Regions from separate parts of the Pseudarthrobacter defluvii genome, predicted to be linked through region 2. Evidence: riboswitches for the same ligand, from Rfam matches in the RefSeq annotation. Region 2 holds a riboswitch; the other holds the start of a gene.
The links. Region 2 has a riboswitch for glycine ahead of cycA (D-serine/D-alanine/glycine transporter). Riboswitches for the same ligand answer to the same signal wherever they lie in the genome.

Region 1 (15,299 bases), 390 kb from region 2:
TGTCGTTCAGGACGTTCTCGCTGACCACGTGCATTACGGCGTAGAACCCCGCCGAGATGATCCCGGCAGCGATGGTGGCGAAGCCCGGCGTCGCGAACTTCCTGCTGATCCGGCTGAACGGCTTCGGCAGGGCACCGTAGTGGGCCATGGCCAGCAGACTCCGCGACGGCGACATGAAGGTGGACTGGAGGGAGGCGGCAGAGCTGGAGAGCACGGCGAGGGACATCAGGATGGCGAAGGGGCCCATGATGGGGGAGGCCAACGCGGTGAAGATGTTCTCGTGGTTTTCGGCGTTGTTCAGGCCGTTGCCGGTATCTCCGACGCCGGCGAACATCATGGTGGCGATGCTGACCAGGAGGTAGATGGCAAGGACGATGACGGCCGTCAGGGTGCCTGCCACGCCGGCGGTCTTCTTGCCGTTGGCCGTCTCCTCATTGACGGTGAGGCAGACGTCCCAGCCCCAGTAGACGAAGATCGACAGGGAGATGCCGGCGGCAACCTGGCCGAAGGTTTCGATCTTGGTGACGTCGAACCAGTCCCAGCTGAACGGGATGGCCGTTTCCGAGGTGGACCAGTTGGCAAACGCCATACCCACGAACAGGCCGAGGACCAGCAGTTGGAAGCCCACCAGGCTGTACTGCACCAGCTTGGTGGTGTGCAGGCCGCGGTAGCTGACCCAGACGGCCAGCGCCACGAAGACGAAGCAGGTGATGACGTTCAGGGCCTTGTTGTCCGCCAGGTCTGCGAGCTCCGGGGAGCCGGTGAGCTGGGACAGGAAAAGGTAGAAGAAGTCGACGGCGACGCCGGCGAGGTTGGACAGCACGATGATGTTGGCCGCCAGCAGGCCCCAGCCGCCCATCCAGCCGACCCAGGGCCCGAAGGCCTTGGTCACCCAGGTGAAAGTAGTGCCGCTGTCCGGGGAGTCGGCGTTGAGTTCCCGGTAGGCGAGCGAGACCAGAATCATGGGGATGAACCCGATCAGGAAGATGACGGGCAGCTGGAGGCCGGCTTCATTGACGGTGGGACCCAGCGCGCTGGTGAGGGTGTAGGCGGGGGCAATGGTCGAAATGCCCAGGACGACGACGGCGAGGAGCCCGAGCTGCCCACCCTTGAGACCCTTGTCGCCGACGCCGTCCGCGGATGGGGCATGGGCGTGCGGGCCGGGTTTGGCCGTACTGGTGCGGATTGTCTCTGTCATGGCACCACTTTCTGGGAAGGCTGTGAGACGGAAGTCACTATATGAATGGCGTTCATTTAGTATGGGGGCGCCGACCGTGTGATGCAAGACGCAATATGAATCACATTCGTTTGTGACTCGTTTTCGAAATTAGTAAGCTCGCTGATGAATTGCCTGAAGGCCTGCCGCCGCGGTGTCCGCGGCTGGTAGCGTCGGGCGTATTGGACCACTTGAGGAGGATGCATGAAAGCTTCACCGACATTGACCAACAACCTGCAGGCTGTCCTTGCGGACCTGATCGAGCTCCACGTCCAGGGCAAGCAGGCGCACTGGAACATCGTGGGCACCAACTTCCGCGACCTCCACCTGCAGCTGGATGAAATCGTGGACGCTGCCCGCCAGTTCGCCGACGATACCGCCGAGCGGATGCGCGCCCTGCATGCGCTTCCGGACGGCCGCAGCTCCACCGTTGCCGAAACCACCAGCCTGGCCCAGTTCCCTGAAGGGCTGATCAGCACTGAAGATGCCATCGAGCGGATCGTCGCTGCCATGGAGGCTGCCGTGGGCACCATGCGCAAGGTTCATGACGAAGTGGATGAGGAGGACCCCACCTCCGCGGACCTCCTGCACGAATTCATCGCCCGGCTGGAGCAGTTCGCCTGGATGGTGCAGGCGGAAAACATGAAGCCCACTGCCAAGGTCACGGCTGCAGACTCAAAGTAGCGGTTGTTTCACGGAGCGCCCGGCGGCGAGGTATTCCTCCTCGACGCCGGGCGCTTTTGCCTGCCCGGCGGTCCGTTTCTGGACTCCCGCGGGCGTCCGCTACGCCGCTTTTGGCACTTTTCGCAGCACGACGGCCGCGAGGACTGCCGCCGTCGCCATCAGTACCAGCCCAATTGCCGCGGTCACGTGCACCCCCGAGTCGAACGCTGCAGCGGCGGCGTCCCTGAGGGCGCCGGCAAGCGGTGGCGGCAGCAGGTTGGCCGCCTCCACGGCGCCCGCCAGTGTCTCCCCGGCGTTGTGCAAGGTGGGCCCGGGCAGTATGCCCTCCAGCCCCGCAGGCAGCCGAAGGTTCTGCTGGTAGGAGGCGGTCAAAATGGATCCCAGGACGGCTGTCCCCAGCAGGGAACCCACCTCGTAGCCCGTTTCGGAAATTGCCGCGGCCGCCCCCGACTTCGCCGGCGGGGCGGCGCCCAGGATGAGGTCGTTGGAGATGGTCTCCGCCGTGCCCACGCCCAGCGCCAGGACCAGGAGGGCTGCCAGCAGCAGCGACGGGCCGCCGTCGTGGTTTCCGAACGTCACCATGCTGTAGCCGGCGGCGCTGAACGCCAGCCCCGCAGCCACCACGTACCCGGGCCGGACCTTGCGGACCAGCGGCACCACCACCAGGCCGGCCACCACTGTGGCCGCCAGCGCGGGGACCATGGCAACTCCCGCCCCGGAGGGGCTCATTCCTTCGAGGAGCTGCAGGTGCTGGGCGAGGAACAGGATGAACCCGTTGAAGGAAAACAGGGCCAGGATGTTGGCGGTTATGGCCATGCTGAACACCCTGTTGCGGAACAGGGACATGTCCAGCAGCGGGTGCTCCAGGCGCAGCTGCCGCTGCACGAACACGGCTCCCATGGCCAGGCCAAAGGCAATTGCCCCCAGCCCTGCTGCGCCCGGCCCCTCCGTGGCGACGGCCTTGATGCCGTACACCACGGGCACCATGACCAGCATGGAGAGCAGGATGCTCGGGATGTCCACCTTCCCCGGGGAGGGATCCCTGGACTCCGGGATCAGGGCCGGCCCCAGCGCCAGCAGGGGAACCATGAGGGGTACCGCTACAAGGAAGACCGCGCCCCACCAGAATTGCTCCACCAGCCAGCCGCCGGCAATCGGCCCGAGGGCGGCGCCGCCGGAGAATCCCGCAGCCCAGATGGCGACTGCCAGCCGCCGGCGGTTGGGCTCGGGAAAGATGTTGCGGATCAGCGACAGCGTGGACGGCATCAGCATGGCCCCGAAGAAGCCCAGGGCTGCGCGGCCGGCGATCAGCCACTCCGGCGTCGGTGCGAAGGCGGTGGCGGCCGAGAGTGCGGCGAAACCGATGCTGCCGATGACCAGGAGCCGCCGCCGGCCAATCCGGTCGCCGAAGCTTCCCATGGATACCAGCAGGCCGGCCAGCACCAGGGGATAGGCGTCCACGATCCACAGCAGCTGCACGCCGGACGGTTCCAGGGCGCGGGCGATGGCAGGCAGCGCGAATGTCAGCGCCGTGTTGTCCACGGCCACCAGGAGTACGGGAAACATCAGCAGCCCCAGCGCCACCCAGTCGCGCCACAGCTGCCGCGGGGCGTTCCCGTCCGTGCGTGAGGGCGCGGGGCTGGTGGAAGTCGTCATGGAATAACTATACCGTCCAGACGGTATAGTTTAAAACTCCTTCCGGTTCCGTCATACCGCCGTGGGAAGGGCATGATGGAAGGCATGCCCCGAAAGCCTGTAGCCCGCGAAGCGGTCCTTGATGCCTTCGAGTCCCTGTTGATCGAGGTGGGGGAGCGCGCCGCCACCCTTGACGCCGTCGCCCGGAAGGCCGGCGTGTCCAAGGGCGGCCTGCTCTACCACTTTCCCAACAAGGAAGCGCTCATCGCCGTTCTGCTGGACCGGCTGGACGGCCTGGCCCGGGAGGATGCCGACGCCATGGCCTCAGCCGGCGAAGGCGCCGCCGCTTACTTCATCCGTTCCTCGGTGTGGGCAGACACTCCGCTGGACAGGGCCATCGTTGCCGCCACAAGGCTTGCCGAGGTGGCGCATGAAGAGACGCGGCGCCGGTTCGCGGCCATCCAGCAGCGATGGCTGGACGAAATTGCGGCTGATGTTGGTCCGGGGCTGGCGAAGGCAGTCCTCTATATGGGTGACGGCCTGTACTTCAACGCCATGCTGTCGGTGGCGCCCGCTCCGGCGGGGGGAGCGGCCGCTGACGTGGAGGAACTCCTCGCCGCCCTGGAGCGGCTCCGCAGGTAGGATTTGCCATTTGCCGGGAGGGGCGGCGGCGTAGGACAATGGAGAGTTGTGAGGGCCGCCACCGGCCGTCATGACCCAACAAGTTAATAGCCTTTGATCTGCGGCGGGAGAGTTCTGCCGGAAGTACAGGCAGGCGCCGTAGGAGCAAATCCTCCCCAGGAATCTCGCAGGCCCCTGTACCGCCGCGGCGAGGCGCCTCTGGAAAGCAGCAGGCAGTTGTCCTTCCTCCCTTGGGAAGTGGAAGAACTGTTGTGCTCACCGACGGTGCAAGCGGGTCCTGCCAGGCAGGCAACGCGGAAACTCTCAGGTCCAATACAGAGCGGGGAGGAACCCGAATAGCTGTGGCGCACCCTGCGCCGCCTGAGTAAATGGAGTTCCTTCGTGTCGGTTACCCCAGCCTCCACCACCTTCGTAGACCGCCATATCGGCGCGCGCCGCCAGGCCGACGTCGAAACCATGCTCAAAGCCGTGGGCTACGACACCGTCGACTCCCTGGTGGACACGGCCGTTCCCAAGGTCATCCGCCAGGAAACCGCCCTCCGCCTCCAGGACGCCCTCAGCGAGGTTGAGGTCCTCACGGAGTTGCGCAAGCTCGCCGGCAAGAACAAGACCGCCGTCCAGTTGATCGGCCAGGGGTACTTCGACACCGTCACTCCGCCGGTGATTCGCCGCAACATCCTCGAGTCCCCGGCCTGGTACACCGCGTACACGCCTTACCAGCCTGAGATTTCCCAGGGCCGGCTTGAGGCCCTGCTGAACTTCCAGACCATGGTGCAGGACCTGGTTGGCCTGCCTATCGCCAACGCCTCGCTGCTGGATGAAGCAACTGCCGTCGCCGAGGCCGTCCTGCTGATGCGCCGTGCCAACAAGGCCAAGCCCGCTGCGGATGGCAAGACCGTCCTGGACATCGACGTCCTCCCGCAGACCATCGCCATCGTCAGGGGCCGCGCCGAGGCACTGGGCTTCGACGTTGAAGTGGCGGACCTTTCCCAGGGCCTGCCGGAGGGCGACATCAACGGCATCGTGCTCCAGCAGCCCGGCGCCTCCGGCCGGGTATGGGACCAGTCCGGCGTCATTGCCGCCGCAAAGGAACGCGGCGCCCTGGTCACCGTGGCCGCAGACCTGCTGGCCCTGACCCTGATCACCCCTCCGGGCGAGCAGGGGGCGGACATCGCCGTCGGCTCCGCCCAGCGCTTCGGTGTGCCGCTGTTCTTCGGCGGCCCGCACGCCGCCTACATGGCTGTCCGCAAGGGGCTGGAGCGTTCGCTGCCCGGCCGGCTGGTGGGCGTGTCCAAGGACGACGCAGGCGTTCCTGCCTACCGCCTGGCGCTGCAGACCCGCGAGCAGCACATCCGCCGCGAGAAGGCCACGTCCAACATCTGCACGGCGCAGGCGCTGCTGGCCATCGTCGCCTCCATGTACGCCCTGTACCACGGCCCGGACGGGCTGAAGGCCATTGCGGAAACGACTCACGGCCATGCCCGGGTGCTGGCGGCGTCGCTGGCAGCAGCCGGTGTGGAGGTCCTGCATGGGAGCTTCTTCGACACCCTAACCGTCCGCGTCCCCGGGCGCGCCGCGGGCATCGTTGCCGACGCTGAAGCGCGGGGCATCAACCTGCGCGGCGTCGACGCCGACACCGTGGGCATCTCGCTCGATGAAACCACGACGGCGGCCGTCGTCGCCCAGGTTGCCGACATCTTCGGCGCCTCCATTGCTGGGGGCGAGGGCTTCGGGCTGGAGGCCGCCGTTGAGCGCTCCTCCGGCTACCTGCAGCACCCGGTGTTCAACACGCACCGGTCCGAGACGCAGCTGCTGCGCTACATCCGGAAGCTCTCCGACCGTGACCTCGCCCTGGACCGCACCATGATCCCGCTGGGGTCGTGCACCATGAAGCTGAACGCCACCGCCGAGATGGAGGCCATTTCCTGGCCGGAGTTCGCCTCCATCCACCCGTTCGCCCCGGACTCCCAGACCGCTGGCTGGCGCGAACTGATCGCCGACCTGGAAGCGGACCTGACGGCCATTACCGGGTACGACCAGGTTTCCATCCAGCCCAACGCCGGATCCCAGGGTGAGCTCGCAGGCCTGCTGGCGATCCGCGGCTACCACCACTCCCGCGGCGATCAGCAGCGCAACGTCTGCCTGATCCCGGCCTCGGCCCACGGCACGAATGCTGCTTCCGCGGTCCTGGCAGGGATGAAGGTGGTCGTTGTAGCCACCGCAGCGGACGGCACCATCGACCACGAGGACCTGACGGCCAAGATCGAAGCGAACAAGGACGCCCTGTCCTGCATCATGATCACCTACCCCTCCACCCACGGCGTGTACGACGGCGACGTCCGCGACGTGTGCGACGCCATCCACGCCGCCGGCGGCCAGGTATACATCGACGGCGCCAACCTGAACGCGCTCGTCGGGCTGGCCCAGCCGGGCAAGTTCGGCGGCGACGTCTCGCACCTGAACCTGCACAAGACCTTCTGCATCCCGCACGGCGGCGGCGGACCCGGCGTGGGCCCGGTCGCAGCCAAGGCACACCTGGCACCATTCATGCCGGGCGACGCCAACAAGGCCGCCCATGAGGAAGGCCACGGGGTGGCGATCTCGGCGTCCCGGTTCGGTTCCGCCGGTGTGCTGCCGATCTCCTGGGCGTACGTGAAGCTGATGGGCGGCGAGGGCCTGACCGAGGCCACCAAGTCCGCGCTCCTCGCAGCCAACTACGTGGCCGCGAGGCTGAACGAGTTTTACCCGGTTCTCTACACCGGCGAGGGCGGCCTGGTGGCGCACGAGTGCATCCTGGACCTGCGTGAACTCACCGCCCGCACCGGTGTGACCGCCGAGGACGTGGCCAAGCGCCTTATCGACTTCGGCTTCCACGCCCCCACCCTGGCATTCCCGGTCGCAGGAACCCTGATGGTGGAGCCCACCGAGTCCGAGGACCTGGCCGAGATCGATCGCTTCATCGAGGCGATGATCACGATCCGCGAGGAAATCGACCAGGTGGCCAACGGGGACTTTGCCGTTGCCGACTCACCGCTGCGCCGCGCACCCCACACTGCCGCCGCCGTCGTCAGCTCCGACTGGGACCGTGCCTACCCGCGCGAGCAGGCCGCGTTCCCCGCCCACCACAAGCAGGACAAGTATTTCCCGCCGGTGGGCCGGATCGACGGCGCCGCCGGAGACCGTAACCTGATCTGCTCCTGCCCGCCGCTCTCCGAGTTCGAGAACTGAGGCCTGCCGCCATGACTGAGAAATACACAGCGTTGTACGACGAGCACAAGAAGCTGGGCGCGTCGTTCACCGACTTCGGTGGCTGGCAGATGCCGCTCAAGTACAGCTCCGAGCTGGCCGAACACCACGCGGTCCGCAAGGCTGCAGGCCTGTTCGACCTCTCCCACATGGGCGAGGTCTGGGTGACCGGACGGGACGCCGGCGCGTTCCTGGACTACGCCCTGGTGGGGAAGATCTCCGCCATGGCGGTGGGCAAGGCCAAGTACTCGCTGATCTGCAATGAGGACGGCGGGATCATCGACGACCTCATCACCTATCGGCGTCCCGCTTCGCAGGACGGCACCGACGTCTTCCTGGTGGTGCCCAATGCCGGCAATGCCGCCGTGGTGGCTGCAGCACTGCAGGAGCGTGCCGCAGGGTTCGATGTGGTGGTTGATGATGCTTCGGCGCGGACCTCCCTGGTCGCGGTGCAGGGGCCCAAGGCCCAGGAACTCCTGCTCCGCCTGGTTCCGGCCGCCCAGCACCCCCTGGTGACGGCACTGAAGTACTACGCCGCCGTCGAGGTTCCCTTCCTGGTAAGCGGGGCGGGCAAGGAGCTCCTGCTCGCCCGTACCGGATACACCGGCGAGGACGGGTTCGAAATCTTTGTGGACAACCACGATGCCGCCGCGCTGTGGCAGGCACTGATCGCCATCGCCGACGAAGCGGAACTGACCCCCGCCGGCCTCGCCTCCCGCGACTCCCTCCGGCTCGAGGCAGGGATGCCACTGTACGGCAACGAACTGTCCCTGCAGGGTGACCCGTTCGCCGCCCGCCTGGGTCCCGTCGTCGCACTCTCCAAGGAAGGCGACTTCGTGGGCAAAGCCGCCCTGGCAGCCAAAAAGGCGGCCGGCGCCGGCAGCACCTCCGGCCGCCGCCTCGTGGGGCTCAAAGGCCAGGGCCGCCGCGCCGGCCGCGCGCACTACCCCGTGCTCAAGGACGGTGCCACGGTCGGCGAAGTGACCTCCGGCCAGCCGTCGCCCACCCTCGGCTACCCCATCGCCATGGCCTACGTCGACGTCGAACACTCGGCACCCGGCACGGCCCTGGACATCGATCTCCGCGGCAACGCAGAGCCTTTCGAAGTCGTCGACCTCCCGTTCTACAAGCGACTCAAGTAGTCCCTTGGGGCTCGGCCGTGGTCACCTCCGGGACCGGCGGACCGGACATTTTCACGCGTGCGTTGGGCCCACGCCGTCAGGGTTCCCTGGCCGAGCTTGCGAGGCTAGGGAGACGGTGGGGAGCACGCTTTCGAAAAGTCCGGCTCCGCCGGCCCTCGTGCGGAAGTTGCGGTTGTGCGAGGACAGTGTCAGGTCTTACAGGACGCGAGTGGGTGAGGACTACGTGCGTGTTTCTCTTTCCCCGGCACTCATGAGCGTTGTCGGCCCGCTCGTTGCCTTCCTGCCCCGGCGCTCTGGTGCCGTGTCCTCGGAGTGGGCGGGGCATCCGGCAGCGTGCGTCTAAGGGAGCGTCACGTCCGCTTAGCGGGCGTCTACGCGACCGAGCACGCAGAGGATGTCCTGCCCGCTCCACCCAACCACCCAGAGTTCCAAGAACGCAGTTCTAGTTAGGAAAACCCGTCATGGCTGTTGGTGTCTTTGACCTTTTTTCGATCGGTATTGGTCCGTCGTCTTCGCATACTGTGGGGCCGATGCGGGCTGCTGCTGTTTTTGCCGAGGAGTTGGTGGGGTCCGGGGTGCTGGGTTCCGTGGGGTCGTTGCGGGTGGATTTGTATGGGTCCCTCGCGGCGACGGGGCATGGGCATGGGACGATGACGGCGATCCTGTTGGGGTTGGAGGGGTTTCATCCGGAGTTGATCCTGCCGGCGGAGGTGGAGGAGCGGCTGGCTTCGATCGCGGAGACCGGGGTCCTGAACCTGGCCGGGGCGGTGGAGGCTTCCGGTGGCGGTGTGCCGTTGCCGTACGGGGTGGAGGATATGGTGCTGCGGCCGTTGACGGTGTTGCCGCGGCATACGAACGGGATGACGTTCACCGTCTCTGATGCGGGCGGGGAGGTGCTGCATGCGGCGACGTTCTTCTCGGTCGGTGGCGGGTTCATCGTCCGGGAGGGTGGGGAGGATGCCGCGCAGCAGGAACTGGATGCGTCCAAGGAGGAGTTGCCGTTGCCGTTCCGGACCGCTGCTGAGCTGTTGGAGCACTGCGCGGTGACCGGGCTGGGCATCGCCGATGTGATGTTCAGGAACGAGCTGGCCTCCCGGGATGAGGGGGAGATCCGGGCCGGGCTGCTGCAGATCTGGTCGGTGATGGAAAACTGCGTGGCCACGTCCCTGAAGCGGGACGGGGTGCTGCCGGGCGGGTTGAAGGTCCGCCGCCGGGCCCCGGACTGGTACGACCGGCTGAAGAAGGAATGCGCCGACGGCCTGGAGGACCAGGACAACAGCGAGGACCAGGACGCGGCCTGGGACGCGGGCCGGCACGATCCACGGTATTGGCAGGAGTGGGTTAACTTGGTGGCGTTGGCGGTGAACGAGGAGAACGCTTCCGGCGGGCGGGTGGTCACCGCGCCGACGAACGGGGCGGCCGGGATCATCCCCGCGGTGCTGTACTACGCGCTGCACTTCGCCCCCGGCATGGACCAGGCCACCCAGGCTGACCGGGACGGTGTGGTGGTGCGGTTCCTGCTCGCCGCCGGCGCGGTCGGGGTGCTGTACAAGGAACAGGCCTCGATCTCCGGGGCAGAGGTCGGCTGCCAGGGCGAGGTCGGGTCCGCGTCCTCGATGGCCGCCGCCGGCCTGGCGGAGGTCATGGGCGGCACCCCGGCGCAGGTGGAAAACGCGGCCGAAATCGCGATGGAACACAACCTGGGCCTGACCTGTGACCCGATCGGCGGGCTGGTCCAGGTCCCGTGCATCGAACGGAACGCGATCGCCGCCGCGAAAGCGATCAACGCCGCGAAAATGGCCCTCTGGGGCGACGGCACCCACCGGGTTTCCCTCGACGAAGTCATCATCACCATGCGCGAAACCGGCAAAGACATGAGCGACAAATACAAGGAAACCGCCATGGGCGGCCTCGCCGTCAACGTCGTCGAATGCTGACAGCGGCCGCCGCGGTGGAAGAACAGGCTGACGGGCGCAGCCGATGTTCGGCCGGCAGTTAGTTGTGTGCTGCCGCCCACCAGTTCAGGCTGGCGGCGAACACCAGCCATGAAATGTAGGGGAGCAGGAGCAGCCCGGCGGTCCGGCTGATGGGGCCGAAATACAAAACCGTCACAGCGACGGCGGCGATCAGGGCAAGGATGACGACCAGTCCCAGCCACAGGGCTGCCGTGCCGAGGGCGGGGTACAGGGCAAAAAATGCAGGGGTCCAGGCGAGGTTGAGGACCAACTGGAGGACATAGACCGCCATGGCCGGCCGGGTCCGGCTGGTCCGTTTCCGCCACACCAGCCAGGCAGCCACAGCCATCGCCGTGTAGAGGACAGACCAGACCGGACCGAACACGCCGTTCGGCGGGGACCAGGGAGCCTTGTCCGCAGTCGCGTACCAACCGGTGACGTTGGCCGCCGACGCCAGCCCGCCCAACGCTGCCACCACCAGGGACGCCACCAGGAACCCGAAAAGCGCAGCGACCTGAACCCCCGCGCTGTACGGCTGCCTGCCGGTGCCCGCAGGAGCGGTTGTCTCTTCCCCGTCCGGCCTCATACCCCAACCCTTGTTGAACGCCCCGAGGCCCGTCAAGACGGCGTCCGGCAGCGTGAGACTGGCCATGCCGGCGGGGTCGGGGAAAAGCCGGGAGCGCGTCAGGCTTTAGACTTGAGGCTGCATGTCCGCACGCAACCAGAAGTACCGAAACCGCGCACAAACCCGATTGGACACGGCCCCCTTGCGAGAATTCACCGCACGTTTTGCCACAGCCGAGGAAATTGAGAACTGGGACAAGCACGTCACGGCCAACCCGAACGGCGGCAACATGCTGCAGTCGGCCGCCTATGCATCAGTCAAGAACGGCAGTGGCTGGAAAGTCCGGTTCCTGGTGCTCGAAGGCGGCGGAAACTCCAGCTACAACCTGGTGCTGGAAAAGCGCTTCCCTGTCCTGGGACGGCTTTGGTACCTCATCAAGGGTCCTGACCTGGCGGACGCGGCGGACCTGCGGGCCGCCCTCGAAGCGTGCGCGGCCTTCGTCCGAAGCAGCAAACTGAACGTTTTCACCATCAAGGTGGAGCCGGACATCATCGATTCCGGAGATGCGCAGCGGGAGCTGCAGGCGGCCAAGCTGGTCAAAGCCCCCAACATCCAGTCCAACGACTCCACCGCCCTGCTGGACATCTCCGGCACCGAAGAGGAAGTGTTCAAAGCCATTTCCTCCCGCGCCAGGAATGCAGTCCGGCGGGCCGAGAAGGAGGGCTGCCAGGTGGTCCGGCAGGAGCCGGGACCCGAAACCTACCGGGCCCTGTACGACCTGATGGCGAACACCGTCAACGCCAAGGGCTCCATGCCCCTCCGCAGCTACGACTACTACGCACAGTTCTGGGACGAGTTCTGCAACCGCGGCCAGGGCAACTTCTTCTTCACGTATGAGGACGGGAAGCCCAGCGTCGGCGCGTTCGTCATCAACTACGGTGCCAAGGCCACCTACAAGGATGGAGGCTCCACCCAGAACCGCAAGCAGTACGGGGATTCGCACCTGGTGCAGTGGACCGCCATCAAGCGGATGCAAGAACTCGGCTGCACCGAATACGACTTTTGCGGGACGCCGCCGGCTGCGCGCATCAAGGACAAGACCCACAACCTGTACGGCATGGGGATGTTCAAGACCAGTTTCACCAAGACGGTCACCGACTTTGTGGGCTGCCATGACTACGTGCTGTCCCCGCTCCGGCACCGGCTCTGGTCCAACGGGGGAGAAAAGGTGTTCCGCCGGATCGAAACCGCACGCACCGGCCAGCAGTTCTACTGACCGCAGCCACCAGGGCTGCAAATCCAGCGCACCCCTGCAGGCAAGCCACCCCTGCCGCGAACACAGTCCGCCTAAACGCCCTCAATACAGTGCGGCCAACCAAGGCCGCGAAGAGTCGAGAAGAAGGTCACCCCTTGAATACAGTTTCCGCCGCTACCGGGCTTGAATACGCCAACCTCAGCGACGCCGACTTCGAGGCCTTCGCCCTGAAGCATCCGCAGAACAGCTTCCTGCAGTCCATCGACTTTGCCCGCTTCCAGCGTGCCCGCGGCCAGCAGGTGGAGCTCTTCGGGGTCCGTCGCGACGGCGAGCTCGTGGCCGCCGGAAAGCTCAACTTCACCACCACCCGGCTGGGCTACACCGTCTGTGAATGCGCCAAGGGCCCCCTCATGGACTACACGGACCGGAACCTGGTGGGTGCCGTCGTCGAACTTCTCCGCAAGCACGCGGCAGGGCGGAAAGCTGCCGAACTGCGGATCTCGCCCAACATCCGGTACATCGCCCGGGACGCCGACGGCGCGGAGCACCCAGACATCGAGGACAACCGCCCACTGGTGGCCGACCTGGAGCGAATTGGATTCCAGCACCAGGGCCTGGACATGAACTTCGTGAACGTCAACTGGATGTTCATCAAAAACCTCGTGGGCATCCAGGACGCCGAGGAACTGATCATGGGCACCAGCTACCGGACCCGGAAAGCCATCCGGAAAGCCGAAAAGAACGGCGTCTTCCTGGAGCAGGCCACCCTGGAAACACTGGATGATTTTTACGGCGCCGTGAGCCGCGCCGGTGACGAAAAGGGCTTTGTCTACCGCGAACGCGCCTACTACGAGCACCTGCTCCGCACCACGTCGCCCGAATTCACCAAGCTCATGATGGCCAAGATCGACATTCCGGCCTACCGCAAATCCATTACGGAGCGCCTGGCCGAGGAATCGGCCACCGCGGCCGACCTCCGCCGCGAGGTGGAGGAAACGGGCAGCAAAAAGAAAGTCAACCGGCTCAAAGTGGTCCAGGACCTGGTGGACAGCTACGAGCGGAGCCTGAAGGACATCGAACGCTTCCCCGACTCCGTAGGGACCGCCACCGTGGCCGCCATCCACTTCGTCTGCTACGGCGACGAGGTGGTGTGCGTCATCGGCGGCACCGTCCAGGACTACATCTACTTCAACGGTGCAACCTCCCTGTACTGGGGGATGATGCTGCACGCGCTGGAGAAGGGGTACCCCCGCTACAACTTCTACGGCACCTTCGGCATCTCCGGGCAGGACGAGGAAGGCCACGGCGGCTACGAATTCAAGAAGGGATTCGGCGGCGAAGTGATCCAGCTGGTGGGCGACTTCGTCCTGCCGGTGCGGCCCGCAGTCTTCCACGCGAACCGGGTAGCCAGGGCCGCCGCTGGCGCCGCCCGTACCATCCTGGGGAAGCTGCCCCTGAAGCGCGGAGCCTGACCGGCGCACCACGCACCAACAACCAACCACGCATCAACCACGCGTCCAGGGAGGAAGCGGGCATGACTGACCGGCCCGAACGGCCACGGACCAGGCCTAAAACAGAAGGCCTGCCCAAGACGGAACCGCTGACCCCTGCACAGATCCGGCAGGACGCCGCTGCCCGGCGCATGCTGCGCCGCCTGGTCCAGGGCGAAAACCCGCCCACGGCCCCGCTGAGCATCGTGGACCGGCTGGCGGGCAGCCCGTATGCCAACCCCACCATCCAGGTGGGCGGCGTGGACACCTCCGCCCGCAAGACCCTGGACTTCGCCCTTCACCTCGCGGAGACCATGTTCCGCTACGGTGCCGGCGCCCTGGAAGTGGAAACCAGCATCATTGCCGTCACTGCCGCCCTGGGGTTGAAGAACATCGAGGTGGACATCACTAACCAGTCCGTCGGCATCAACTACGCGCCCAAGGACCAGACCCCCATCGCACTGCTGCGCGTGGTGCGCTCCTGGACCAACAACTACGCAGGCCTGGCGAAGGTGCACCAGCTGGTCACGGACATCGTGGCCGGCGGCGTAGGCCGCGACGAAGCGATCCGCAGGCTCAATGAGGCCATCACCAGCCCCAAGCCGTACCCGCGCTGGATGGTCACGGCCGCGTTCGGTGTTTTCGCTGCCGTGTTCGTGGGAGTGCTGGGCGGCGGTCCGGTGTCCTCGATCATCGCGTTTGTGGCCAACATCGGCATCAGCCTGCTGGCCAGGCAGCTGGGCCGGTGGCGGGTGCCGGACTTCTTCATCACCGCCAGTTGCTCGTTCGTGGTCACCATCCTGGCCCTGCTGCTGTGGCAGTTCGGATTGACCGCCTCGCCGTCCATCGTGGTGGTGGGCGGCATCCTCCTCCTCCTGCCCACCGGGCGCCTGGTGTCCTCCGTGCAGGACGCCATCAACGGCTTCCCCGTGACGGCGGCGGGACGGTTCCTGTCCACGCTGCTGACCTTCGGCGCCATCGTGGCAGGAATCGCCGTTGCCTTCGTGGTGGGGGAGCTGACAGGGCTGCAACGCATTGACGTCACGCAGACGTTCCCGCCTGCCTACGATCTCTGGGTCCTTGTCGTCTTCGTGGCCGCGGCGGTGATGGCCATCGGCATCACCGAACAGACCACGTGGAAGCTGCTGCTGCCCACGGCGGCCGTGGGCGTGGCCGGCTACCTGGTGCTGCTCGGCTGCGGTTTGCTGGGGATCGGCGACCGGTTCTCACCGGCCATCGCGGCCGTCGTCATTGGCCTGCTGGCCAGGGTGGTGGCCCTGCGGATGGGCGCGCCACAGCTGGTGGTCGCTGTACCCGCGGCGCTGATCCTGCTGCCGGGCCTCACAATTTTCCGTTCCATGTACGTGCTCACCGTTGAAGAAGCCGAGATCCTGGCCGGCGCCGGAGGGATGCTCAGTGCCGGGGCCATCGTGCTGGGCACGGCCGGCGGCATCGTCCTGGGCGATGTC
Region 2 (15,299 bases):
CTCGAAGGAAGCGCTGGAGCACTTCACCAACGCCGCCTTCATCGACCTGGACGACACCCACGGCAACACCATCGACGGCGTCCACATCGCCTCCACCGGGGGAGTTTGGAGTTCGCTGGTGTGCGGGTTCGCTGGCATGCGCGACCAGGGCCCGGTGCCGTACTTCGATCCCCGCCTGCCCGCCGAATGGGACGGACTGGCCTTCCACCTGAAGATCCGGGGGCGCCTGCTGCTGGTCCAGCTCGCCGCCGGTTCCATCACTCTCACGGTGCAGGAGGGTGAGTCGCTGGAGGTGGACGTCCGCGGCCAGCTCCTCACGGTGGGGGCAGGGCCCGTGCAGGTACCGCTTGAACCGGTCGTGGAGCCGGAGCCCACGGTTTTCCCCAGCGGACTGCCGACGGCGAGCATCCCGGTGGTGCGCGGGAACAGCTGACGTTGCGCTGCTAGCCCGCCAGGAGGGTGGCGGCTTCCTGGCGGGTGGTGCCGGAGTCCTGGATGCCGTCGGCGATGTGGGCGAGTTCAGCGGGGATGTCGCGGCCTTTTTTGCGCATGGCGGTGGCCCAGAGGCGCCCGGCGCGGTAGGAGGATCGGACCAGGGGGCCGGACATGACGCCGAGGAACCCGATTTCTTCGGCTTCGTGCTGGAGGTCGACGAATTCCTGGGGCTTGACCCAGCGGTCCACGGGCAGGTGCCGCTCACTGGGGCGCAGGTATTGGGTGATGGTGATCAGGTCGCACCCTGCCTGGTGGAGGTCTCGGAGGGCTTCGGAGATTTCCCCGCGAGTTTCGCCCATGCCCAGGATGAGGTTGGATTTGGTGACCATCCCGTGGTTGCGGCCCTGGGTGATGACGTCCAGGGAGCGGTCGTAGCGGAACGCGGGGCGGATGCGCTTGAAGATCCGGGGGACGGTTTCGACGTTGTGGGCGAAGACTTCGGGTTTGGAGTCGCAGATCGCTTTGATGTGGTCGGGGTTGCCGGAGAAGTCGGGGATGAGCAGTTCGACGCCGGTGCCGGGGTTCAGTTCGTGGATCTTGCGGACGGTTTCGGCGTAGAGCCAGACGCCTTCGTCCTCGAGGTCATCGCGGGCCACGCCGGTGACGGTGGCGTAGCGCAGCTGCATGGACTGGACGGAGCGGGCCACCTTGGTGGGTTCGAACCGGTCCAGGGGTGAGGGTTTGCCGGTGTCGATCTGGCAGAAGTCGCAGCGGCGGGTGCATTCGGACCCGCCGATCAGGAACGTGGCTTCCTTGTCTTCCCAGCATTCGAAGATGTTGGGGCAGCCGGCTTCCTCGCAGACGGTGTGCAGGCCTTCCTTTTTCACCAGGTTCTTCAGCCCGACGAACTCCGGGCCCATCTGGACCTTGGCCTTGATCCACTCCGGCTTGCGCTCCACCGGAACCGCAGCATTGCGCTGCTCGATCCGCAGCATCTTCCGGCCTTCAGGTGCCAATGTCATGGTCTTGTTTCCTTTGTTCGGTGGTTTTGCCGTTGGCTGAGCGTGTCGGGAACCGGTGTCAGCATTCGACGACGTTGACGGCGAGGCCGCCCATGGCGGTTTCCTTGTATTTGTCGCTCATGTCTTTGCCGGTTTCGCGCATGGTGATGATGACTTCGTCGAGGGAAACCCGGTGGGTGCCGTCGCCCCAGAGGGCCATTTTCGCGGCGTTGATCGCTTTCGCGGCGGCGATCGCGTTCCGTTCGATGCACGGGACCTGGACCAGCCCGCCGATCGGGTCACAGGTCAGGCCCAGGTTGTGTTCCATCGCGATTTCGGCCGCGTTTTCCACCTGCGCCGGGGTGCCGCCCATGACCTCCGCCAGGCCGGCGGCGGCCATCGAGGACGCGGACCCGACCTCGCCCTGGCAGCCGACCTCTGCCCCGGAGATCGAGGCCTGTTCCTTGTACAGCACCCCGACCGCGCCGGCGGCGAGCAGGAACCGCACCACCACACCGTCCCGGTCAGCCTGGGTGGCCTGGTCCATGCCGGGGGCGAAGTGCAGCGCGTAGTACAGCACCGCGGGGATGATCCCGGCCGCCCCGTTCGTCGGCGCGGTGACCACCCGCCCGCCGGAAGCGTTCTCCTCGTTCACCGCCAACGCCACCAAGTTAACCCACTCCTGCCAATACCGTGGATCGTGCCGGCCCGCGTCCCAGGCCGCGTCCTGGTCCTCGCTGTTGTCCTGGTCCTCCAGGCCGTCGGCGCATTCCTTCTTCAGCCGGTCGTACCAGTCCGGGGCCCGGCGGCGGACCTTCAACCCGCCCGGCAGCACCCCGTCCCGCTTCAGGGACGTGGCCACGCAGTTTTCCATCACCGACCAGATCTGCAGCAGCCCGGCCCGGATCTCCCCCTCATCCCGGGAGGCCAGCTCGTTCCTGAACATCACATCGGCGATGCCCAGCCCGGTCACCGCGCAGTGCTCCAACAGCTCAGCAGCGGTCCGGAACGGCAACGGCAACTCCTCCTTGGACGCATCCAGTTCCTGCTGCGCGGCATCCTCCCCACCCTCCCGGACGATGAACCCGCCACCGACCGAGAAGAACGTCGCCGCATGCAGCACCTCCCCGCCCGCATCAGAGACGGTGAACGTCATCCCGTTCGTATGCCGCGGCAACACCGTCAACGGCCGCAGCACCATATCCTCCACCCCGTACGGCAACGGCACACCGCCACCGGAAGCCTCCACCGCCCCGGCCAGGTTCAGGACCCCGGTCTCCGCGATCGAAGCCAGCCGCTCCTCCACCTCCGCCGGCAGGATCAACTCCGGATGAAACCCCTCCAACCCCAACAGGACCGCCGTCATCGTCCCATGCCCATGCCCCGTCGCCGCCAGGGACCCATACAAATCCACCCGCAACGACCCCACGGAACCCAGCACCCCGGACCCCACCAACTCCTCGGCAAAAACAGCAGCAGCCCGCATCGGCCCCACAGTATGCGAAGACGACGGACCAATACCGATCGAAAAAAGGTCAAAGACACCAACAGCCATGCGGGGATTCCTAACTAAAAATTACGATCGGAGCGGGTTTCGACGGGCTCAACCACCTCTGGCTGAGCCCGTCGAAACCAAGTTCAGGACAGCGGTGCGATGCCCGGGTAGAGCGGGTGGGCTGCGGCGAGTGCTTCGACGCGGTGACGCAGACCGGAAAGGTCGGCATCGGCGTCGGCGATTAATGCCTCGGCGATGATGTCCGCAACCTCGCGGAAGGCGTCCTCGCCGAAGCCACGGGTGGCCAGGGCGGGGGTGCCGATGCGCAGGCCCGACGTCACCATCGGAGGACGTGGGTCGAAGGGGACTGCATTGCGGTTGACGGTGATATCGATTGCCGCGAGTCGGTCTTCGGCCTGCTGTCCGTTGAGCGCGCAGTTCCGCAGGTCCACGAGGACCAGGTGCACATCCGTGCCTCCGGACACCACGCTGATGCCCTTGGCCGTGACGTCGGGCTGGACCAGGCGCTGGGCCAGGATGCGGGCACCTGCGAGGACCCGCTCCTGCCGCTCACGGAACTCCTCGGAGGCGGCGATCTTGAACGCCACAGCCTTGCCGGCGATCACGTGCTCCAGCGGCCCGCCCTGCTGCCCCGGGAACACGGCGGAGTTGATCTTCTTGGCAACGTCGGGGTCGTTGGACAGGATGATGCCGCCGCGCGGACCGGCAAGGGTCTTGTGCGTGGTGGAGGTGGTGACATGGGCATGCGGGACCGGCGACGGGTGCAGGCCCGCGGCCACCAGCCCGGCGAAGTGCGCCATGTCCACCATCAGATAGGCACCAACGGAGTCCGCGATCCGCCGGAACTCAGCGAAGTCCAGCTGCCTTGCGTAGGCCGACCAGCCAGCCACGATCAGCTGCGGCTTGTGCTCCTGCGCCAGCCGCTCCACTTCCGCCATGTCGATGGTGTGGGTGTCCTCACGGACCTGGTACGGCACCACGTTGTACAGCTTCCCGGAGAAGTTGATCTTCATGCCGTGGGTTAGGTGGCCGCCGTGGGCAAGGTTCAGGCCCATGATGGTGTCACCGGGCTTGATCAGTGCGTGCATCACCGAGGCGTTTGCCTGCGCGCCGGAGTGCGGCTGGACGTTGGCGAACTCCGCGCCGAACAGGGCTTTCACCCGGTCGATGGCGAGCTGCTCGATAACGTCCACGTGCTCGCAGCCGCCATAGTAGCGCTTGCCGGGGTAGCCCTCGGCGTACTTGTTGGTCAGTACCGAGCCCTGCGCCTGCATTACGGCTGCGGCAGTGTGGTTCTCGGAAGCGATCATTTCCAGGCCGTCGCGCTGGCGGCCCAGTTCGTCGTCGATCTTTGCCGCGATCTCGGGGTCCAGGACGGACAGGTCGGCGTTCAGGCTGGGGGAGACCACCTGCTCGAAGGCCATGGTTGTACCGGTGCCTGCGGCCGCGGCGCTCACAGTTCGCCGCCGTTTGCCGCAGCGTATTCCTCAGCGGACAGCAGCGGGCCTTCCTCGGTGACGGCCACCTTGAAGAGCCAGCCGGCGCCGTAAGGGTCGCTGTTGATGAGTGCGGGGTCGGACACCACGGCGTCGTTGATCTCGGTGACCTCACCGGTGACGGGCGCGTAGAGGTCGGACACGGACTTGGTGGATTCCACCTCGCCGCAGGTCTCGCCGGCGGTCACGGTAGAACCCACCTCGGGCAGATCCACGTACACAATGTCGCCCAGGGCATCGGCGGCCACGGCGGAAATACCAATCCCCGCAGGCCCGGACCCGTCAACAGCAACCCATTCATGCTCGGCGGAGTACTTCAGTTCAGCTACAACGTTGCTCATAATTTTTCCTATTGTTCGTGTGTGAAAAGTGAGAGAGCGTCCGCACTAAACCCGCCAAAAGTGAGCGGGCGTCGGTCTAAAACCCACCAAAAGTGAGCGGGCGTCAGGCCCCTGCGGGCCGGCCTCCGGCAGCATGCGTCTAAGGGAGCGTCACGTCCGCCCAGCGGGCGTCTACGCGACCGAGCATGCAGAGGAGGGCGGCCCGTTGGGCCAACCAGCCGCGCCGGCCTACTTTTGGCGACGGTAGAACGGCAGGGCTACTACTTCGAAGCGTTCGGGCTTGCCGCGGAGGTCTACGTCCAGGACGGTGCCGGGCTCGGCGAATTCGACGTCGACGTAGGCCATTGCGATGGGGTAGCCGAGGGTGGGCGACGGCTGGCCGGAGGTCACTTCGCCAACGAGGGTGCCGTCCTTGAGGACAGGGTAGTGGCCGCGGGCGGCGCGGCGTCCGGCGCCCTTGAGGCCCACGAGCTTCTGACCGATGGTGGAGCCGACGCCGGCAGCCTTGATGGCGGCCAGGGCTTCCTTTCCCACGAAGTCGCTTTCCTTGGCCAGCGACACCACCGGGCCCAGCCCAGCCGCGTAGGCGTTCACGTGGCGGGAGAGCTCGTTGCCGTAGAGCGGCATGCCTGCTTCAAGGCGGAGGGAATCACGGGCTGCGAGGCCGGCGGGGACCAGGCCATGTCCTTCCCCGGCTTCCAGCAGTGCTTCCCACAGCGCGGGCGCGTCCAGATTGGGAACGTAGATTTCGAACCCGTCCTCGCCGGTGTAACCGGTCCGGGCCACGAGCAGGTCGCGGACGGCACCCCCGAAGCTGACGCCCACTTCAACTGCGGCGTAGTACTTCAGATCCGTGACCAGGGCGTGCTGTTCTGCGGGAACCAGCTGCAGCAGGATGGCCTCGGCGGCGGGACCCTGGACGGCGATGAGGGAAGTTTCCACGGAGGCATCTTCAACGGTCACGTCGAAGTTGGCGGCGCGTTCCTGCAAGGCATCGGCCACCACCTTCGCGTTGCCCGCATTCGGCACCACGAGGAACTTGTCATCAGCCCTGCGGTAGGTGATGAGGTCGTCGATGATGCCGCCGTCGGCGTCACAGATCAAGGAGTACTTGGCCTTCCCGACGGCGACCGCGGACAACTTGCCGGCAAGGGCGTAGTCCAGGATCGCGGCAGCGTCCGGCCCGGTCACCCAGACCTCGCCCATGTGGGAGAGGTCGAACAGGCCGGCAGCCTTGCGCACGGCGTGGTGTTCGGCGAGCTCGGAGTTGTACTTGAGCGGCATCTGCCAGCCACCGAAGTCCGTGAAGGAGGCCCCGGCCTTCTTGTGCTGCTCGTAGAGAGCGGTGTAGTTCTCAGTCATTGGGTGAGTCCTTAGTTTTCGAAGTCTTCAAGCGGCGGGCAGGAGCAGATCAGGTTCCGGTCGCCGGCGGCGCCGTCGATCCGTCCCACCGGCGGGAAGTACTTGTCCTGCCGCAGCGAGGGCACGGGGAACACGGCCTGTTCGCGCGGGTAGGCGCGGTCCCAGTCGGAACTGACGACGGCGGCAGCCGTGTGGGGTGCGTTGCGCACCGGGGATGCCTCCAGGGAGAAGTCCCCGGCAGCAACCTGCTCAATCTCGGCGTGGATGGTTATCATGGCGTCGATGAAGCGGTCGATTTCCGCGAGGTCCTCGGACTCGGTGGGCTCCACCATCAGCGTCCCGGCGACAGGGAACGCCAGGGTGGGGGCGTGGAAGCCAAAGTCGATCAGCCGCTTGGCCACGTCCTCGGCGGTCACTCCAGTCCTGGCGGTGAGTTCACGCAGGTCCAGGATGCACTCGTGCGCCACCAGACCGCCTTCACCGGTGTAGAGGACCGGGTAAAACTCGTTCAGCCGGGTGGCGACATAGTTTGCAGCCAGCAGCGCGGACTTGGTGGCCTCGGTCAGGCCCTCCCCGCCCATCAGCTTCACGTAGGCCCAGGAGATGGGCAGCACGCCGGCCGAACCGAACCGCGAGGCTGAAATGGCAACGCCGTGTCCCTCCACTGCGCCCCCGGAAGAAGCGTTGTTGGCGTCGCCCGGCATGAATGGTGCTAGGTGGGCCTTGGCAGCAACAGGGCCAACACCGGGTCCGCCGCCGCCGTGCGGGATGCAGAAGGTCTTGTGCAGGTTCAGGTGGGACACGTCGCCGCCGAACTTGCCCGGCTGGGCCAGCCCAACGAGCGCGTTCAGGTTGGCACCGTCCACGTATACCTGGCCGCCGGCGGCGTGCACGGCGTCGCAGACCTCACGGACGTCGCCGTCGTACACGCCATGGGTGGACGGGTAGGTGATCATGATGCAGGACAGAACATCCTTGTGCGCCTCGATCTTGGCCGTCAGGTCCTCGTGGTCGATGGTGCCGTCAGATGCAGTGGCCACGACAACCACCTTCATCCCTGCCAGGACGGCGGAGGCGGCGTTGGTGCCGTGCGCCGAAGCCGGGATCAGGCAGACGTTGCGCTGCTGGTCACCGCGGGAGTGGTGGTAGCCGCGGATCGCCAGCAGGCCTGCGAGCTCGCCCTGGGATCCGGCGTTGGGCTGGATGGAAACCTGGTCGTACCCGGTAATCTCGGCCAGGTCTGATTCAAGACCAGCAATCAGTTCGCGCCAGCCCTCGGTCTGGGAGTCCGGGGCGAACGGGTGGATGGAGGCGAACTCCGGCCAGGAGATGGCTTCCATTTCCGCGGTGGCGTTCAGCTTCATGGTGCACGAACCCAGCGGGATCATGGTGCGGTCCAAGGCCAGGTCCCGGTCCGACAGCTTCCGGATGTAGCGCAGCAGCTGCGTCTCGGACCGGTGCGTGTTGAACACCGGGTGCTCCAGGTAGCCGGAGGTGCGCAGGACCGATTCAGGCAGTTCGAAGCCTTCGGCGTCGCCCACCGGACCCGCGCCAAAGGCGACCGCGACGGCGGACAGCGTTGCCGCCGTCGTCGTCTCGTCCAGGGAGACGCCCACCGTGTCCTGGTCGACAAAGCGCAGGTTAATGCCGCGGGCTTCAGCGGCGGTGATCACCTTGGCGGCCTTGCCCGGGACGCGCACGGTGAGGGTGTCGAAGAAGGAATCGGTGACCAGTTCACGGCCCATGGACGCGAGGGCGGTGGCCAGGACGCGTGCCTTGTGGTGGACGCCTTCGGCGATGGCCTTCAGTCCATCCGGGCCGTGGTAAACCGCGTAGAAGGAGGAAACGATGGCCAGCAATGCCTGCGCGGTGCAAATGTTGGACGTGGCCTTCTCGCGGCGGATGTGCTGCTCGCGGGTCTGCAAAGCCAGCCGGTAGGCAGGGGCGCCGGCGTTGTCCTTGGAGACGCCCACCAAGCGGCCGGGGAGCGAGCGTTCCATGCCCTTCTGGACGGCCATGTAGGCGGCGTGCGGCCCCCCAAAAAACAGCGGCACGCCAAAGCGCTGGGTGGAGCCGACAGCGATGTCGGCGCCCTGCTCGCCCGGAGGGGTGATCAGGGTCAGGGCCAGCAGGTCAGCTGCCACGGTGACCAGGGCGCCGCGGTCCTTGGCGGCGCTGATGACTTTGGACTGGTCCCATACCCGGCCGGAAACCCCGGGCTGCTGCAGGACGACGCCGTTGATGGCACCTTCCGGCAGGCCCTTGGAGAGATCCGCCACTTCAACTTCGAAGCCCAGCGCCTCCGCGCGGCCCTTCACGATGGCGATGGTCTGGGGGAGGCAGTCAGCGTCGAGGAGAGTCCTGCCGTCCTTGGCGTCTTTGTTCTTATTGGCACGCCGCATCAGGAGCACGGCCTCGGCCACCGCGGTGGCCTCGTCCAGCAGTGAGGCGTTGGCCACCGGGAGTGCCGTGAGGTCCTGGACCATGGTCTGGAAGTTCAGCAGCGCCTCGAGGCGGCCCTGGGAAATCTCGGGCTGGTACGGGGTGTAGGCCGTGTACCAGGCTGGGGACTCAAGGATGCTGCGGCGGATCACCGGCGGAGTGACCGTGTCGAAGTACCCCTGGCCGATCAATTGGACGGCGGTCTTGTTCTTGCCGGCGAGCTTGCGCAACTCCGTGAGGACCTCAACCTCGCTGAGGGCGTCCTGGAGGCGGAGGGCGGTTTCCTGCCGAATGGAGGCCGGGACGGCAACGTCCACCAGGCCGTCCACGCTGTCGTAGCCCACGGCCTTGAGCATGGTTTCGACGTCGGCCTGGCGGCGCGCGCCGATATGGCGGTCAACAAACGATGTTGGAAGCGATTGAATCGTCATGAGGAACTCCAGTTCTGGCCGGCCGAAGGTGGCACGGCGTGGGATGGGTTCCTCCCCGCTCTGTATTGGACCTGAGAGATTCCGCGTTGCCTGCTCTTGGCAGGGGGCCGCTTGCACCGTCGGTGAACCAGGCAAAAGCCCGGTTGCTTTCCAGAGTCGCCTCGCCATGACGGTACGTGGGCCTGAGAGATTCCTGGGGAGGATTTGCTCCTACGGCGCCTGCCCGGTGTTTCGCCGGGAGGACTCTCCCGTCACAGCTCGAAAGGCTTATTCAAATGTGGGTGATTCGGCTCACAAGGTATCGGGATATGCGGCCGGTGGCAAATCGCGGGCTCCTGAAGCGGGTCAGATACAGGAAGATGACAGGGCCTTGCTCCGCTTGTGTCGGGAAGGGTTTGACATTGCATCGTGACGGACACCACACTGATCCCCGGGATTGGCGCCGTCTGCGGCTGGCTCAGCGTATCCGGAGCAGTCCGACTGCCGGCGCCCGTCCCGACGCATGACCGCTGCGGCCCTTACGGGCTGCGGTTTCCAACTGAACATGCCTTCGACCTGCGGCGGGAGAGCCTTGCCGGGTACATTTAGCAGGCGCCGTAGGAGCAAACCCTCCCCAGGAAACTCTCAGGCCCACGTACCGCCGCGGACAGGCAACTCTGGAAAGCAGCCAGGCATGCCCTGGCTCACCGACGGTGCAAGCGGCTTGGGCTGCGGAAACTCTCAGGTTCCCTACAGAGCGGGGAGGAACCAAATCTTTTGCGGTACCCAAAATGCCGCTTTACCGATGGAGTTCCTCATGGCGATTCATCCCCCCACGTCCAACGGCGAACCAGCGCGCAACGGCGCGCGCACGGCGGTCCGCAGCGAGCCTCCCCACCTGGAACGGCAGCTGACCAACCGCCATATCCAGCTCATTGCCATCGGCGGCGCGATCGGCACCGGCCTCTTCATGGGCTCCGGCAAAACCATTTCCGCGGCCGGCCCGTCCGTGATCTTCGTGTACATGATCATCGGGTTCATGCTCTTCTTCGTCATGCGCGCCATGGGCGAACTGCTGCTGAGCAACCTGAACTACAAGTCCTTCAGCGACTTCGCTGCGGACCTCCTGGGGCCGTGGGCCGGCTTCTTCACCGGCTGGACGTACTGGTTCTGCTGGGTAATCACCGGCATCGCGGACGTTATCGCCATCGCCGGCTACTCCAAGGAACTGTGGCCGGCGCTGCCGCTCTGGATCCCTGGCCTGGCCACCATCGGCATCCTGCTCCTGCTGAACCTCGCCACGGTCAAGGCCTTCGGCGAGACCGAGTTCTGGTTCGCCCTCATCAAGATTGTCGCCATCGCTGCGCTCATCATCGTGGGCCTTTTCATGATTTTCACCGGCTTCCAGTCCGACACGGGCACGGCCAGCTTCACCAACCTGTGGAGCCACGGCGGGTTCTTCCCCAACGAATTCATGGGCTTCGTAGCCGGATTCCAGATCGCCGTGTTCGCCTTCGTCGGCATTGAACTGGTGGGCACCACCGCCGCCGAGGCCAAGAACCCGGAGAAGACCCTGCCCAAGGCCATCAACGCCATCCCGGTCCGCGTACTCCTGTTCTACGTGGGCGCGCTGGTCATCCTGATGGCCGTCACCCCGTGGACCCAGTTCGCCGCTGGCCACAGCCCCTTCATCGGCATGTTCTCCCTGGCCGGCCTCGGCGCCGCGGCCACCGTGGTCAACCTGGTGGTCCTCACCTCGGCCATGTCCTCCGCCAACTCCGGCATCTACTCCACGTCCCGCATGGTCTTCGGCCTTGCCCAGGAGGGCGACGCGCCGGGCATCTTCAGCCGCCTGTCCACGAGGAAGGTGCCCAGCAACGCCCTGCGCCTGTCCTGCGTGCTGCTGCTCTCCGGCGTCGTCCTCATGTACGCCGGCCAGGACGTTGGCAAGGCGTTCGAAATGGTGACCACAGTGTCCGCCGTCTGCTTCATCTTCGTCTGGTCGATCATCCTGGCCAGCTACATCTCGTTCCGTCGCCGCCGCCCCCATCTGCACGCGGCGTCGAACTTTAAGATGCCAGGCGGCACCCCCGCGGTCTGGGTGGTCTACGCGTTCTTCGCGTTCGTCCTCTGGGCGCTGACCACCCAACCGGACACCCTCATCGCCTTGTTGGTGACGCCCACCTGGTTCGTCGTCCTTGGCGTGGCCTGGGCCGTCCTGCGGCGCCGACCCGCACACCTTGCCCGCTTCGAGGTCTTCCGCGCCGAGCTTCGCAATGACGCCGCGGTGGCAGCCGGACGGAGCGCCGCCGGGGTGTCCGCCGAAGAGGTAGAGCAGGCCAGGAAGTAACGGCCGACGGCGGGCTGCCGGGCAGGTGCGTTGGATCCAATGATGGGTCCGGCCTGCCAAGGTAGCCCGCCCGCCGGTGCCGGGCGCGGAAGTTAAGCATACTTAGTGTTTATCCACATAGGATGGAAAGAGCACGGCAGCCTCCCGCTGCAGGTCGATTTGAATGAAGGTGACCATGGCCCGGCGCAGCAATCCCGCACTTCGTATCGCACAGGAAACCGCCCACAGAACCATGTTCGACTCCGACGGCAAGCCCAAGCCCGGCGTCCACAACATGCTTCTGAAGGCGGTGCAGATCCAGCGGCCGCTGGTGGTTGGCTACATCCGGCGGCTCCAAAAGAAGCACCCCCGCGCAACGGCTGCCCAGTTGGCGGACATCGCCGAGCGCGACTACCTGCGTGCTGTCGCCGGTGGCGGCGCCGTGGTGGGCGCTACCGCCGTCGTACCCGGTGTTGGCACTGTGGCGTCGCTGGGACTGTCCGCCGCCGCCACCGTGGGCTTCCTGGAAGCAACGGCACTGTACGCAACCTCGCTGGCCGAACTTCACGGCATCCGCCTCACCAACCCGGAGAAGGCCGGCACCATGGTCATGGCCATCATGCTCGGCGAGGAGGGTACCGCCCTGCTGGGAACGCTGAGTGGCCAGGCCTCCGGCAGCGGCAACAGCGCCGCCAATAACTGGGGCAATGTGCTTTCCAAGTCGATGGTGGGGCCGGGCTTCGGCAGTGTACGCAAGCGTATCCAGCACGCCTTCCTCAAGAACCTGCTCAAGCGGCAGGGTACTGCCCTGTTCGGCAGGGCGCTCCCGTTCGGCATAGGGGCCGTTGTGGGAGGAGCCGGTAACCTCGTGATGGGCCGTGCGGTGGCCAAGAATGCCCGTGAGGCGTTCGGGCCGATGCCGGACACCATTCCCGGGGAGCTGACCGCAGCTGCCGGGCCGGACCACCTGACGCTGGAAGGCAACATACTTGGATCTCAACGCTGACGTAGGCCAATCATTCGGCTCCTGGACGGCAGGAGGCGACCCGGCCATGTTCCAGCTGATCACCAGCGCCAACGTGGCCTGCGGCCTGCACGCGGGCGACCCCGTCACCATGCTGGACAGCTGCCGCGCAGCGTACGAACTCGATGTCACCGTGGGGGCGCACCTCGGCTACCGCGACCTGGCGGGCTATGGGCAGCGCGCGCTGGGGATGGGTTTCGACGAGCTGTTCGGCGATGTGCTGTACCAGTTAGGGGCGCTCGACGGCGTCGCGCATGCCGTGGGTGCCTCGGTGGACTACGTGAAAGCACATGGAGCGCTGTACGACGCACTGATTTCCGACGCCGAGCAGGCGTCGGCCGTGGTTGCGGCAGTGAATGCCTATGACCCGGGCCTTCCCATTTTGGGTTTCCCGGGCTCCGAGCTGGTGAAGCAGGCCAAGGAAGCCGGGAACCCGGTCTTCGTCGAGGCCTTCGCCGACCGGGCGTACCTCGCCGACGGCAGCCTGGTGCCGCTTTCCGAGGAGGACGCAGTCCTGCACGACATTGACGTGGTGGTTGAGCGCGCCGTCCGGCTGGCAACGCAAGGGGAAGTGATCGCCGTGGACGGGACGGTGGTCAAGGTCCGGCCGGACTCCCTGCGCTTGCAGGGCGGCAGCCCTGGAGCGCTGGAAATGGCGGCCCGCATCCGTGCTGGGCTTGAGGCCGCAGGCGTGGAGCTGGAGGCCTTCGCCTAGGGGCGTGGTGCCGGACTGACCGGGCCGCCCGCCGTCGTCGTAAGCCTTCTCGCTGCGCACGTTCCTTTATGCACCTCAAATGCGGGGGTCGAAAAGGAATGTGCGCAGCGCCGGAATTTATCCGCGGCGAAATCACCCAAAAATCAGCTGTGCCACCGTGAAAATCGCCAGGCCCGCCAGGGACCCCACCACTGTGCCGTTGATGCGGATGAACTGCAGGTCCTTGCCCACCTGGAGCTCGATCTTCTGCGAGGTCTCTTCGGCGTCCCAGCGCGCAACCGTGTCCGTGATGACCCCGGCGATGTCTGAACGGTAGGTCCGGACCAGGTAGCCTGCGGCGTCACCGATCCAGGCGTTGACCTTCCCGGCCAGCTCGGGATCGTCCACCAGCCGCGACCCGAAATCACGCACCGCTGCCTTGAACTTGACGGTGAGCTCGCTGTCCGGATCGTCCACGGCACCCAGCAAAGCGTTCTTCACGGTGCCCCACGTCCGGGACGCCAGCTCGCGCACCTCGGGGTCGCCCAGCACCTGGGCCTTGATGTCCTCGGCGCGCGCAATCATCGCGGGATCATGCTGAAGGTCCTGGGCGAGATCGTTGAGGTACTTGTCGATCGACTGCCGCACCTGGTGCCTGGGGTCCGCCTGGACGGCGCGCACGAACTTGAGGATCTCGAGGTAGACCTTGTCGCCCACCAGCCCGTCCACGAACTGCGGAACCCAGGTGGGGGAGCGGTCGGACACCAGGCGGGTCACTGTCTGGTGATTGTCGTCCACCCAGTCAGCGGCACGGTCCACCAACAGGTCCACCAGCGTGTGGTGGTGCCCGTCATGGAAAATCCGCTCCGCCAGTCTGCCCACCGGAGGTCCCCATGGCGGAGTGAGCAGGTGCTTGCGCACCATTCCCTCGATGACGGCCTGGACGTCGTCGTCATTCAACACCTTGAACGCGCCGCGGATCAGCGCTGCACCCTCCTTGGCCACTCGGTCCGCGCCGGCGGGTGCAGAAAGCCATTGACCTGCCCGGCGTGCAATGTTGACGCTCGCCAGCTTGTCCTGGACCACCTGTTCGGACAGGAAGTTGGTTTCCACGAATTCGCCCAGGGAAGCGCCGATCTGGTCCTTCCGCCGCGGAATGATGGCTGTGTGCGGAATCTTGATGCCCATGGGGTACTTGAACAGGGCCGTTACCGCGAACCAGTCGGCCAGCGCACCCACCATGCCGCCTTCCGCGGCCGCGCGCACGTACTGCAGCCACGGATAGTCCTTTTGCAGGGCAAACGCGAAGACAAAAATCACCGCCATGGCAATAAGCAGGCTCAGTGCCAGCAGCTTCATCTTCCGCAGCGCTGCCGCCTTTTCGGCGTCACCGGCACCAAGCTGGCCGCGTACGACGGCGCCTGCCGCCCTGGTGCCGGACCTCGCCTGCTGCGCTGGTTCGGCGGGTGCTTCCTGCGTGGTTGGCCCGGTAGTTGCCTCAGAGTTCACCTGCATGTGCCAAGCCTAGCCCCGAAGGCGGGGGCCGGTCGGCTACCGTGTGAGCATGACAACTGACGAGTCAGTGCCGCCGCGGCCGCTGGTCTTTGCCCACCGCGGTTCAAGCGGCGCCTATGCCGAACACACCCGCGCCGCCTATTTGCAGGCCCTGGCCGACGGCGCCGACGGGGTGGAGTGCGATGTCCACCTGACCCGGGACCAGCACGTCGTCCTGTTGCACGACGCCAACCTGGACCGCACCTCGGACGGAACCGGTCCGGTGGCGGAACGGACGCTGCGGGAGCTGCAGCAGCTGGACTTCTCCTCCTGGAAGGGAGCCCGCATCCCGGAAGCATATGGGGCACGCTCGGAACAGCTCCTCACGCTTCCGGAGCTTCTGGACATTCTCCGGGGAGCGGGCCGGCCCATGAAGCTGGCCATCGAGCTAAAGCACCCCAGCCCGTACCAGCTCAAACTTGAGGACCGGGTGTTGGAGGTGCTCCGCAGCGAGGGCTGGGACCCGCAAAGCTCCACGGTGGACAACGTGGCTGTAACCTTCATGAGTTTCAACCCCGATTCCGTCCGGCACCTGCTCCTTTCCGTCCCGCCGCAATACATCTGCCAGCTCGTGGACGACCTCACCATCCATGAGATCCGTGGCGGGCTGGGCGTGGGACCACTTACCGGGGGCGCCATCGCCAACCTGATGAAGGCCACGCAGCTGGAGGGGGAACGCATCCTGGACGACCGGG

Region 1: linked by a shared signal. The riboswitch ahead of gcvP (aminomethyl-transferring glycine dehydrogenase) and the one ahead of cycA (D-serine/D-alanine/glycine transporter) in region 2 are both predicted to bind glycine.

What each region holds. Positions count from the first base shown of each region.
Region 1 covers NZ_CP066362.1:773,556-788,854, forward strand. The annotation lists gene JCQ34_RS03675 (APC family permease) at 1-1,198, opposite strand, end outside; gene JCQ34_RS03680 (Dps family protein) at 1,421-1,900, shown strand; gene JCQ34_RS03685 (MFS transporter) at 2,000-3,556, opposite strand; gene JCQ34_RS03690 (TetR/AcrR family transcriptional regulator) at 3,641-4,177, shown strand; glycine riboswitch at 4,272-4,369, shown strand; gene gcvP (aminomethyl-transferring glycine dehydrogenase) at 4,559-7,405, shown strand; gene gcvT (glycine cleavage system aminomethyltransferase GcvT) at 7,417-8,565, shown strand; gene JCQ34_RS03705 (L-serine ammonia-lyase) at 9,027-10,502, shown strand; gene JCQ34_RS03710 (TspO/MBR family protein) at 10,561-11,106, opposite strand; gene JCQ34_RS03715 (lipid II:glycine glycyltransferase FemX) at 11,228-12,361, shown strand; gene JCQ34_RS03720 (peptidoglycan bridge formation glycyltransferase FemA/FemB family protein) at 12,496-13,812, shown strand; gene JCQ34_RS03725 (threonine/serine ThrE exporter family protein) at 13,875-15,299, shown strand, end outside.
Region 2 covers NZ_CP066362.1:380,319-395,617, forward strand. The annotation lists gene JCQ34_RS01850 (glycoside hydrolase family 65 protein) at 1-433, shown strand, start outside; gene lipA (lipoyl synthase) at 444-1,457, opposite strand; gene JCQ34_RS01860 (L-serine ammonia-lyase) at 1,516-2,991, opposite strand; gene glyA (serine hydroxymethyltransferase) at 3,075-4,376, opposite strand; gene gcvH (glycine cleavage system protein GcvH) at 4,406-4,789, opposite strand; gene gcvT (glycine cleavage system aminomethyltransferase GcvT) at 5,018-6,151, opposite strand; gene gcvP (aminomethyl-transferring glycine dehydrogenase) at 6,163-9,024, opposite strand; glycine riboswitch at 9,185-9,285, opposite strand; glycine riboswitch at 9,576-9,674, shown strand; glycine riboswitch at 9,675-9,769, shown strand; gene cycA (D-serine/D-alanine/glycine transporter) at 9,821-11,353, shown strand; gene JCQ34_RS01890 (hypothetical protein) at 11,529-12,338, shown strand; gene JCQ34_RS01895 (LamB/YcsF family protein) at 12,322-13,071, shown strand; gene JCQ34_RS01900 (DUF445 domain-containing protein) at 13,204-14,565, opposite strand; gene JCQ34_RS01905 (glycerophosphodiester phosphodiesterase) at 14,615-15,299, shown strand, end outside.